2 regions of the Lysinibacillus sp. OF-1 genome follow, and region 2 is predicted to be linked to the other one. Evidence: a T-box and tRNA genes for the amino acid it is inferred to sense, from the RefSeq annotation. Region 2 holds a T-box; the other holds one or more tRNA genes.
The links. A T-box is a leader RNA that pairs with one kind of tRNA and senses whether it is charged. The one in region 2 lies ahead of alaS (alanine--tRNA ligase), so its partner is inferred to be a tRNA-Ala.
Positions count from the first base shown of each region.

Region 1: it has a tRNA-Ala gene. The T-box ahead of alaS (alanine--tRNA ligase) is inferred to sense a tRNA for this amino acid. The anticodon was not compared.

Region 1 is NZ_CP102798.1:113,026-119,222, forward strand. Features, by position in the region: rRNA gene NV349_RS00550 (23S ribosomal RNA) at 1-2,465, shown strand, start outside; rRNA gene rrf (5S ribosomal RNA) at 2,576-2,691, shown strand; tRNA gene NV349_RS00560 (tRNA-Val) at 2,702-2,777, shown strand; tRNA gene NV349_RS00565 (tRNA-Thr) at 2,781-2,856, shown strand; tRNA gene NV349_RS00570 (tRNA-Lys) at 2,865-2,940, shown strand; tRNA gene NV349_RS00575 (tRNA-Leu) at 2,958-3,042, shown strand; tRNA gene NV349_RS00580 (tRNA-Gly) at 3,078-3,152, shown strand; tRNA gene NV349_RS00585 (tRNA-Leu) at 3,158-3,246, shown strand; tRNA gene NV349_RS00590 (tRNA-Arg) at 3,255-3,331, shown strand; tRNA gene NV349_RS00595 (tRNA-Pro) at 3,340-3,416, shown strand; tRNA gene NV349_RS00600 (tRNA-Ala) at 3,433-3,508, shown strand; rRNA gene NV349_RS00605 (16S ribosomal RNA) at 3,656-5,207, shown strand; tRNA gene NV349_RS00610 (tRNA-Ile) at 5,302-5,378, shown strand; tRNA gene NV349_RS00615 (tRNA-Ala) at 5,391-5,466, shown strand; rRNA gene NV349_RS00620 (23S ribosomal RNA) at 5,556-6,197, shown strand, end outside.
Region 2 is NZ_CP102798.1:3,157,027-3,163,223, forward strand. Features, by position in the region: gene NV349_RS15465 (DUF1292 domain-containing protein) at 13-540, opposite strand; gene NV349_RS15470 (DUF1292 domain-containing protein) at 827-1,135, opposite strand; gene ruvX (Holliday junction resolvase RuvX) at 1,155-1,571, opposite strand; gene NV349_RS15480 (IreB family regulatory phosphoprotein) at 1,574-1,840, opposite strand; gene alaS (alanine--tRNA ligase) at 1,997-4,657, opposite strand; T-box leader at 4,772-4,989, opposite strand; gene NV349_RS15490 (magnesium transporter CorA family protein) at 5,057-6,022, opposite strand.

The DNA of each region.
Region 1 (6,197 bases), 1.7 Mb from region 2:
TCCCAAGGCTAAATACTACCTAGTGACCGATAGTGAACCAGTACCGTGAGGGAAAGGTGAAAAGCACCCCGGAAGGGGAGTGAAAGAGATCCTGAAACCGTGTGCCTACAAGTAGTTAGAGCCCGTTAATGGGTGATAGCGTGCCTTTTGTAGAATGAACCGGCGAGTTACGATTACGTGCGAGGTTAAGCTTTAGAAGGCGGAGCCGCAGCGAAAGCGAGTCTGAATAGGGCGAAATAGTACGTGGTCGTAGACCCGAAACCAGGTGATCTACCCATGTCCAGGGTGAAGGTAAGGTAACACTTACTGGAGGCCCGAACCCACGCACGTTGAAAAGTGCGGGGATGAGGTGTGGGTAGCGGAGAAATTCCAATCGAACTTGGAGATAGCTGGTTCTCTCCGAAATAGCTTTAGGGCTAGCCTCGTGATGAGAATACTGGAGGTAGAGCACTGTTTGGACTAGGGGGCCATCCCGGTTTACCGAATTCAGACAAACTCCGAATGCCAGATATTTATACACGGGAGTCAGACTGCGAGTGATAAGATCCGTAGTCAAAAGGGAAACAGCCCAGACCACCAGCTAAGGTCCCAAAGTAATCGTTAAGTGGAAAAGGATGTGGCGTTGCACAGACAACCAGGATGTTGGCTTAGAAGCAGCCATCATTTAAAGAGTGCGTAATAGCTCACTGGTCGAGTGACGCTGCGCCGAAAATGTATCGGGGCTAAACGATTCACCGAAGCTGTGGATTGACATCTACGATGTCAGTGGTAGGAGAGCGTTCTAAGTGCGTTGAAGTCAGACCGGAAGGACTGGTGGAGCGCTTAGAAGTGAGAATGCCGGTATGAGTAGCGAAAGACGGGTGAGAATCCCGTCCACCGTATGACTAAGGTTTCCTGAGGAAGGCTCGTCCGCTCAGGGTTAGTCGGGACCTAAGCCGAGGCCGATAGGCGTAGGCGATGGACAACAGGTTGATATTCCTGTACCACCTCCTCACCGTTTGAGAAATGGGGGGACGCAGTAGGATAGGGTAAGCGCGCTGTTGGTTATGCGCGTCCAAGCAGTAAGGCGTGTGTGTAGGCAAATCCGCACACTGTAACGTTGAGCTGTGATGGCGAGTCCGTATGGACGAAGTTCCTGATTTCACACTGCCAAGAAAAGCCTCTATCGAGGTGAGAGGTGCCCGTACCGCAAACCGACACAGGTAGTCGAGGAGAGAATCCTAAGGTGTGCGAGAGAACTCTCGTTAAGGAACTCGGCAAAATGACCCCGTAACTTCGGGAGAAGGGGTGCTCTTGAGCGTGCAAGCGCATGAGAGCCGCAGTGAATAGGCCCAGGCGACTGTTTAGCAAAAACACAGGTCTCTGCAAAACCGTAAGGTGACGTATAGGGGCTGACGCCTGCCCGGTGCTGGAAGGTTAAGAGGAGTGGTTAGCGCAAGCGAAGCTGCGAATTGAAGCCCCAGTAAACGGCGGCCGTAACTATAACGGTCCTAAGGTAGCGAAATTCCTTGTCGGGTAAGTTCCGACCCGCACGAAAGGCGTAACGATCTGGGCACTGTCTCAACGAGAGACTCGGTGAAATTATAGTACCTGTGAAGATGCAGGTTACCCGCGACAGGACGGAAAGACCCCGTGGAGCTTTACTGTAGCCTGATATTGAATTTTGGTACAACTTGTACAGGATAGGTAGGAGCCAGAGATCTCGGAGCGCCAGCTTCGAAGGAGGCGTCGGTGGGATACTACCCTGGTTGTATTGAAATTCTAACCCATGCCCCTTAGCGGGGCAGGAGACAGTGTCAGGCGGACAGTTTGACTGGGGCGGTCGCCTCCTAAAAGGTAACGGAGGCGCCCAAAGGTTCCCTCAGAATGGTTGGAAATCATTCGTAGAGTGTAAAGGCACAAGGGAGCTTGACTGCGAGACCTACAAGTCGAGCAGGGTCGAAAGACGGGCTTAGTGATCCGGTGGTTCCGCATGGAAGGGCCATCGCTCAACGGATAAAAGCTACCCCGGGGATAACAGGCTTATCTCCCCCAAGAGTCCACATCGACGGGGAGGTTTGGCACCTCGATGTCGGCTCATCGCATCCTGGGGCTGTAGTCGGTCCCAAGGGTTGGGCTGTTCGCCCATTAAAGCGGTACGCGAGCTGGGTTCAGAACGTCGTGAGACAGTTCGGTCCCTATCCGTCGTGGGCGTAGGAAATTTGAGAGGAGCTGTCCTTAGTACGAGAGGACCGGGATGGACACACCGCTGGTGTACCAGTTGTCTTGCCAAAGGCATCGCTGGGTAGCTATGTGTGGACGGGATAAGTGCTGAAAGCATCTAAGCATGAAGCCCCCCTCAAGATGAGATTTCCCATTACGCAAGTAAGTAAGATCCCTCAAAGACGATGAGGTAGATAGGTTCGAGGTGGAAGTGTGGTGACACATGGAGCTGACGAATACTAATCGATCGAGGACTTAACCAAAATGTTTGAACCATTCAATGAACCGTTTATCCAGTTTTGAAAGAACAATTCTTTCAAAAAAGAGAGCTTCTAGACACAGTAGTATGCCGTGTATGGAAGGTCGACCATAGTCTAGTGATGATGGCAAAGAGGTCACACCCGTTCCCATACCGAACACGGAAGTTAAGCTCTTTAGCGCCGATGGTAGTTGGGGGCTTCCCCCTGTGAGAGTAGGACGTCGCTAGGCATAATACCCAGGAGGATTAGCTCAGCTGGGAGAGCATCTGCCTTACAAGCAGAGGGTCGGCGGTTCGAGCCCGTCATCCTCCACCATATGCCGGTTTAGCTCAGCAGGTAGAGCAACTGACTTGTAATCAGTAGGTCGTGGGTTCGATTCCTATAGCCGGCACCATTTTTTTAGAGCCATTAGCTCAGTTGGTAGAGCATCTGACTTTTAATCAGAGGGTCGAAGGTTCGAGTCCTTCATGGCTCACCATTTTTAAATAATAATAAGCGGGTGTGGCGGAATTGGCAGACGCACTAGACTTAGGATCTAGCGCCGCAAGGCGTGGGGGTTCGACTCCCTTCACCCGCACCATTATTTCATTGCCAGATAAAAAAACTTATGCACATGCGGAAGTAGTTCAGTGGTAGAACACCACCTTGCCAAGGTGGGGGTCGCGAGTTCGAACCTCGTCTTCCGCTCCAAATGTGCCGGGGTGGCGGAACTGGCAGACGCACAGGACTTAAAATCCTGCGGTAGGTGACTACCGTACCGGTTCGATTCCGGTCCTCGGCACCATTTTTAATGCGCCCGTAGCTCAATTGGATAGAGCGTCTGACTACGGATCAGAAGGTTATGGGTTCGACTCCTGTCGGGCGCGCCAAAAAAGAACGGGAAGTAGCTCAGCTTGGTAGAGCACTTGGTTTGGGACCAAGGGGTCGCAGGTTCGAATCCTGTCTTCCCGACCATTTCCTAAAAATATATGGGGCCTTAGCTCAGCTGGGAGAGCGCCTGCCTTGCACGCAGGAGGTCAGCGGTTCGATCCCGCTAGGCTCCACCAATTCGATTTATTAAATGAACCTTGAAAACTGAACAAGCAAAACGTAATCAATAAAGTTTTCAGTAACTAACTTCGGTTAGTGAACAAAACAAAATTTTGGACATCAAAATTGATGCCAGCAAAACAATTTGAGCTATTCAAATTTCTTTTATGGAGAGTTTGATCCTGGCTCAGGACGAACGCTGGCGGCGTGCCTAATACATGCAAGTCGAGCGAACAGAGAAGGAGCTTGCTCCTTCGACGTTAGCGGCGGACGGGTGAGTAACACGTGGGCAACCTACCTTATAGTTTGGGATAACTCCGGGAAACCGGGGCTAATACCGAATAATCTGTTTCACCTCATGGTGAAACACTGAAAGACGGTTTCGGCTGTCGCTATAGGATGGGCCCGCGGCGCATTAGCTAGTTGGTGAGGTAACGGCTCACCAAGGCGACGATGCGTAGCCGACCTGAGAGGGTGATCGGCCACACTGGGACTGAGACACGGCCCAGACTCCTACGGGAGGCAGCAGTAGGGAATCTTCCACAATGGGCGAAAGCCTGATGGAGCAACGCCGCGTGAGTGAAGAAGGATTTCGGTTCGTAAAACTCTGTTGTAAGGGAAGAACAAGTACAGTAGTAACTGGCTGTACCTTGACGGTACCTTATTAGAAAGCCACGGCTAACTACGTGCCAGCAGCCGCGGTAATACGTAGGTGGCAAGCGTTGTCCGGAATTATTGGGCGTAAAGCGCGCGCAGGTGGTTTCTTAAGTCTGATGTGAAAGCCCACGGCTCAACCGTGGAGGGTCATTGGAAACTGGGAGACTTGAGTGCAGAAGAGGATAGTGGAATTCCAAGTGTAGCGGTGAAATGCGTAGAGATTTGGAGGAACACCAGTGGCGAAGGCGACTATCTGGTCTGTAACTGACACTGAGGCGCGAAAGCGTGGGGAGCAAACAGGATTAGATACCCTGGTAGTCCACGCCGTAAACGATGAGTGCTAAGTGTTAGGGGGTTTCCGCCCCTTAGTGCTGCAGCTAACGCATTAAGCACTCCGCCTGGGGAGTACGGTCGCAAGACTGAAACTCAAAGGAATTGACGGGGGCCCGCACAAGCGGTGGAGCATGTGGTTTAATTCGAAGCAACGCGAAGAACCTTACCAGGTCTTGACATCCCGTTGACCACTGTAGAGATATAGTTTCCCCTTCGGGGGCAACGGTGACAGGTGGTGCATGGTTGTCGTCAGCTCGTGTCGTGAGATGTTGGGTTAAGTCCCGCAACGAGCGCAACCCTTGATCTTAGTTGCCATCATTTAGTTGGGCACTCTAAGGTGACTGCCGGTGACAAACCGGAGGAAGGTGGGGATGACGTCAAATCATCATGCCCCTTATGACCTGGGCTACACACGTGCTACAATGGACGATACAAACGGTTGCCAACTCGCGAGAGGGAGCTAATCCGATAAAGTCGTTCTCAGTTCGGATTGTAGGCTGCAACTCGCCTACATGAAGCCGGAATCGCTAGTAATCGCGGATCAGCATGCCGCGGTGAATACGTTCCCGGGCCTTGTACACACCGCCCGTCACACCACGAGAGTTTGTAACACCCGAAGTCGGTGAGGTAACCTTTTGGAGCCAGCCGCCGAAGGTGGGATAGATGATTGGGGTGAAGTCGTAACAAGGTAGCCGTATCGGAAGGTGCGGCTGGATCACCTCCTTTCTAAGGATTATTTCGGAATACAAACCTAGGGTTTGTAAGATTACGTTTTGCGTTCAGTTTTGAAGGTTTATTAAATAATATAAAACTTCCAAGAGGGCCTATAGCTCAGCTGGTTAGAGCGCACGCCTGATAAGCGTGAGGTCGATGGTTCGAGTCCATTTAGGCCCACCATATATACCTCTTGGGGCCTTAGCTCAGCTGGGAGAGCGCCTGCCTTGCACGCAGGAGGTCAGCGGTTCGATCCCGCTAGGCTCCACCAATCTTTGTTCTTTGAAAACTGGATAAAACGACATTGAAATTGTAACAAACACATTTATTTTTTAAGTTTTTTTATAGGCTTAATAACTTGGTTAAGTTATTAAGGGCGCACGGCGAATGCCTTGGCACTAGGAGCCGAAGAAGGACGGCACTAACACCGATATGCTTCGGGGAGCTGTAAGTGAGCTTTGATCCGGAGATTTCCGAATGGGGGAACCCACTACGTTTAATCGCGTAGTATCTTGACGTGAATACATAGCGTCTTGAAGGCAGACCCAGGGAACTGAAACATCTAAGTACCTGGAGGAAGAGAAAGAAAAATCGATTCCCTGAGTAGCGGCGAGCGAAACGGGAAGAGCCCAAACCAAGAGGCTTGCCTCTTGGGGTTGTAGGACACTCAATACGGAGTTACAAAAGAGCGAGTTAGATGAAGCGACTTGGAAAGGTCCGCCAGAGCAGGTAAAAGCCCTGTAGTCGAAAGTTCGTTCTCTCCTGAGTGGATCCTGAGTACGGCGGAACACGTGAAATTCCGTCGGAATCCGGGAGGACCATCTCCCAAGGCTAAATACTACCTAGTGACCGATAGTGAACCAGTACCGTGAGGGAAAGGTGAAAAGCACCCCGGAAGGGGAGTGAAAGAGATCCTGAAACCGTGTGCCTACAAGTAGTTAGAGCCCGTTAATGGGTGATAGCGTGCCTTTTGTAGAATGAACCGGCGAGTTACGATTACGT
Region 2 (6,197 bases):
CACTCACAGTTTTTACAATTCGTTTAATACATCCTCAACAAAGGCCCATTCTTCATCCGTTTCAATTGGTAATAATTCTTCTATAGAACCGTCATTTCCAGACAAATATTGAGCTGCAAAAATATCACGTTCTTCCATAGGTTCATCCGTCGCTGGAACATATAAAACATACGATTTACCAAATTGCTCAGATGAAAAAGTATGAATAACCTCACAAATTTGATCTGTTCCATCTTCATTGGTCACAGTAATAAGCTGGGGCTCTGCATCGAATTCATCAAGAAGTGTCAACACTACCTCATTAATCATTTCCCATTCGGCATCCGTTTCAACTGGCTGTAAATTGGCCATTTCACCCGTATTGTCATCATAATCAAAGGTCATCGCTGAAATATCCCCCGGGATTTCTTGCCCCTTGTCATCTACAAGTGAAAATAGCACATAAGACTTGTCCTCTGCATCAAATGTAAAGACCACACGGCATTTTTGCTCTTTGCCACCTTCGACTATTATCGTAAATTCTTGTGTTTCTTCATTCATTTGGGTTCCTCCTTTATACCTTTGCTGTCATTTATTAAGTGGATTTTATTTACCCCCACGCTATTATTGTTGAGTATTTTATTAGCGGGCTCTTGAGTAGTTCCAGTCATTTGATGAGTGCTGTCACCCTACTTTTGAGCGGTTTCTCTCACTTTACGAACGATTTACAACACTCTTGAGCGAAACCGACATGTATCTCCACAATTCAACTACTAGACAGAGGCTCAATAAAAAAGGAACAAGGAATGCAAGCTGCGATCCTTGTTCCAAGCTTTGAGTTAGAAGATTATTCTTCGTTTTCATCCTCTAAAGCATTTAAAACGTCCTCTACCATATCCCACTCTGCTTCAGTTTCGATTGGCGTTAATTCACCATCTTCACCATTTTCAGATGGTACAAATGAAGATACGAAGATTTCAACTGAGCCATCTTCATCTTCTTCTGCGCCTACCATTGAGTAAAACACATATGATTTGCCAAACTCTGGAGATTCATGAACGTGAATCACTTCACAAAGCTGCTCGTTTCCGTTTTCGTCAATCACTGTAATGTGTTGAACATGTAGTTCTTCTTCATGGTTATGCTCGTGTGTCATGCCTAAGTCACCTCATCAATTAATTTTTGCTATCTAAGTAGCCTTGTAAAATCATCACAGCCGCCATTTTATCAATGACCTGCTTGCGCTTTTTGCGACTCACGTCCGCTTCGATTAGCATACGTTCTGCAGCCATCGTCGTTAAACGTTCATCCCATAACTTAACCGGTAGTGAAAATGTTTCTTCCAACAACTTTTTATAGTCCTCAGATGCTTCTCCACGCGGTCCTACCGTATTATTCATGTTTTTCGGATATCCTACAACAAATTCTGTTATAGCATATTCCTTTACTAGCTCGGCGATGCGGTCAATACCGAACTCTCCGTTAGCCTCATCAATTTTTACGGTTTCAATACCTTGGGCAGTCCACCCGAGTGCATCACTAACAGCAACCCCAACAGTTTTCGACCCAACGTCTAATCCCATAATTCTCATTTCTAGTCCTCGTTATTCTTTTTAATATAAAATTTAACAAGCTCCTCTAGAATTTCGTCACGCTCAAGCTTGCGAATTAAATTACGAGCATCCTGATGGCGAGGAATATACGCCGGATCACCAGAAAGTAAGTAACCAACAATCTGATTGATAGGGTTATATCCCTTTTCCTCTAATGAAGAATGTACTTTCAACATTACTTGCTTGACTTCCTGTTCCATTGATTCTTCTGGAAAATTAAATTTCATCGTTTGATCAAATGAACTCATGACCAGCACCTCGCTTTCAGAAATAAGGAGATGTGCAGACAAGCTCATCTCCAATTTCTCTTTATTATAACATGTTTTGGCGTATTATCAATTATACCTCGGCATAATTACGTTCGGAATCAGCCAGAGGCTTTCACTTCTTTTCGTTGAAAGAAGTTAAATGGATTTAATATAATCATACACAGAAACTAATGCTTCTTCAAGTTTTGAGGCATCCTTTGCACCTGCCATCGCCATATCTGGGCGACCGCCACCTTTACCGCCACAAGCTTCTGCAACCATTTTCACAATATTCCCTGCATGGTAATTGCCACCAACTAATTCTTTGGAAACCCCAGCGCATAACATAACTTTTTCGCCATCAACCGCTCCAAGAACAATAACTGCTTTTGGCATTTTCACTTTTAAGTCGTCCATCATTTGACGCAGTTGATTATTATCCTTCGCCTCTACTTTTGTCGATAGAACTGTCACATCACCAATTGTTTGTGCTGCATCAACGATAGCTCCTGCCTGTGCATTTGCGATTTTTTGGGATAAGGCTTCATTTTCTCGTTGTAACTCTTTATAGTCAGCCTGCAATGCCTGCACTTTTGTCACGATATCTTTAGGGTTTGCTTTTAATAATGCTGCTGCCTCATTTAATAAAGCTTCTTCCTCTTTTACTGCTTCATAGGCAACCTTACCTGTCACAGCTTCAATACGGCGAGTACCTGCACCAATACCACCTTCTGAAACAATTTTGAAGAAGCCAATTTCAGAAGAACGTTTGACATGGATACCACCACATAGCTCAATCGAATAATCTCCTATTGATACGACACGAACTACATCGCCATATTTTTCACCGAACAATGCCATTGCACCCATCGCTTTCGCTTCGTCAATGCCTTTTTCTTCAATAACGACCTCTATATCATCCCACACTTTCTCATTTACAATACGCTCGATTTGCTGTAATTCTTCTTTTGTAACTTGACCAAAATGAGAGAAGTCAAAACGTAATCGGTCAGGACCTACATATGAACCAGCTTGATTAACATGATCGCCTAGCACATCTTTTAATGCACGTTGCATAATATGTGTCGCTGTATGGTTTTTAATAATTAAATTACGGTCATCACGATTGACCACTGCTTGCACTGCATCTTCTACATGCATTTCACCAGATTCAACTACTACTGTATGAAGCGGTTGACCATTCGGTGCTTTTTGAACATCTTTTACGATAGCCGTAAAACGATCATTTGAAATAGTACCGCTATCAGCAATTTGACCACCCATTTCTGCATAGAATGGTGTCTTCGCTAAAATAACGAATGCTTCTTGTCCTTCAGAAGCAACTTTTGCTACTTGACCATTGACGATCATTGCAGCGATTTCAGTAGAAACCGTTAACGTATCATAGCCAACAAATTCACTTGCAACTGTTAAGTTTGCTAATACTTCATTTTGTACTTGCATAGAATCAACATCTTGACGAGCTGCACGAGCACGTTCACGCTGTTCTTCCATCGCTGCCTCGAAGCCCTCATGATCAACCTTCATGCCCACTTCTTCTGCATATTCCTCTGTTAATTCGATTGGGAAGCCATACGTATCGTATAAACGGAAGGCATCTGCACCAGGAATATAATCGTGGCCAGCTGTTTTTTGCGATTCCACTACTGCATTAAAGATTGCTAAACCACCGTCCAATGTTTCATGGAAACGAATTTCTTCATTTTTAATGACACGTTGAATAAATTCACATTTCTCCGTTACTTCTGGATAGAAGTCTTCCATGATTTTCCCTACAGTTGGTACCAGTTCAAACATAAATGGCTTCTCAATGCCAATTTGTTTAGCATAACGAACAGCACGGCGTAATAAACGACGCAATACATAACCACGTCCTTCGTTTGAAGGAAGAGCACCATCGCCAATGGCAAAAGCTACTGTACGAATATGGTCTGCAATAACTTTAAACGGTGTATTAATATCCTCTTCTGAGCCGAAAATTTCATTTAAATCTACTTCGCTAGGACGCTTATATTTACGGTTGGCAAATTCCTCGATTTTTTCAATGATTGGCATGAATAAATCTGTATCGAAGTTTGTTGGTACATTTTGAACAACAGATACAATACGCTCTAAGCCCATACCTGTATCAATATTTTGCTTTGGTAGGGGTGTGTATGTACCATCAGGATTATGGTTGAATTGCGAGAACACAAGGTTCCAAATTTCGAGATAACGTTCGTTCTCCCCACCTGGATACATTTCAGGATCATTTTCATCTGAGCCATATTCTACACCACGATCATAAAAAATCTCTGAGTTAGGACCAGATGGACCTTCTCCAATATCCCAGAAGTTTCCTTCTAAACGGATTAAACGCTCTTCAGGAATACCGATTTCTTGATGCCAAACATCATATGCTTCCTGATCTTCAGGGTGAATTGTGATAGATAATAACGCTGGATCAAAGCCCATCCATTTTTTATCCGTTAAAAACTCCCAAGCATAATGGATTGCTTCTTTTTTGAAGTAGTCACCAATGGAGAAGTTTCCTAACATTTCAAAGAATGTATGGTGACGAGCTGTTTTCCCAACGTTCTCAATATCATTGGTACGAATCGATTTTTGTGCATTCGTAATACGTGGATTGTCAGGAATAACACGACCATCAAAATATGGTTTAAGAGTGGCAACACCTGAGTTAATCCATAGTAGTGATGGGTCATTTATTGGCACAAGTGGCGCTGATGGCTCATGATGATGTCCCTTTTCTTTAAAAAATTCCAAATACATACGGCGAATATCTACTGCTTTCATTGGATAAATTCCTCCTATTTTATATTGTAAAATCACGATAAGAATCCTGCGATCTACATGAATTACACTTTGGAGAGTACTATCGAAGAAAATAAAAAAAGCCCTCATCCCCAAAAAAGGGACGAGGACTTGTCATTTGTCTCGCGGTACCACCCTAGTTGTAAGTAAAAAATGCTTACTTACCTCTTTAGCACTTGTAACGTCAGTGAACGGCAGGGATTAGCTGCACTCTGGAGTAGCTTTCGGCATTTGCTGTCGTGAGGATTTTTCCAGCCTAGAAATCCCTTTCTTGTACACGCACAAATACGTACTTTTTCCATCATCGTTTTTACTTTTTCTAACGAAATTATAAAAAAAATCTATTGTGCTGTCAATTAGTACTACTATGACTAATGCTATCTAAGCAATCATTTTTTTAAAATATACCCACATACCCCAAGTAAAGAGCACTAGAAAAGCACTGATTGCAATCGTTGCAATAGGTGAATCCTGATAAGGTAACGGCACATTCATACCAAAAAAGCTAGTGATCACAGATAATGGTAACATTATTGTAGAAATAACTGTTAGTAAATTCAGCTTTTCAATGGATTTACCACTATTAATTGAAAAATATGTGTCGAGCGTACTGTTAACTAAATCGCGGTATGTCTCTGTAGAGTCAACAATACGTTCTAGATGGTCATTTAAATCTTTATAGAATGGGATATTTTCTTCCTGTATCTCAAATTTCCACTGACCATTGATTGTTGAAAAAATTCTTCTTTGCGGCATGATGGCCTGGCGAATTAAAATAATGGCCCGCTTTAGTGCAAGAAATTCCTCAGTCACTACTTTAGGTTGATACTCATAAATTTCTTCTTCTAGTTCATCTATGCGAGTTCGAATTCGCTCTAATACTGGAAAATATTCATCTGTAATGCCATCTATAATGGTATGCAATAAAAAATCAGTACCCTTTTCCATATATTCGGAACGATTAACACAAACATTTTCCATGTGACCTAGCCATTGCAATTTCCGTTTGTGTACAGTGACAACATAGTTTGGACCCATAAAAATATTGAGCTCAACGGTTGTAATTTCATTATTACTTTTTTCATTATAAATGGGTGCATGGAAAACAAAAAATTTATAATCGCCATAATTGTCCATTTTCGGACGGGAGCCTTCATGTAAGCAATCTTCAACTGCTAATGGATGAAAGCCAAATACATCTGCTATATTATTCAATTCATTATAACTATACGCATATAAATCTACCCATAATAAATCTTCATTATGAATAGGTAGTTGTAAATCCTTCATGTTGAAATCATGTTGGACTGTCTTGTTGCTGCTATTAAAATAGTGGATTTTAATCATTGCACTTCACCTCATGTTTTGTTATTGAGGGAAACAAAAGGTCATCCTTTATCGCCTTTTGTCTGCGTTGGTGATCCGAAATGGATGCCTTTTATTTGTTTCCGTTTGCCTAGAATGATACTTATTCGGTTCAGGACTACTATCCATTTCTCATCACCTTCCTTTCATAACAAAA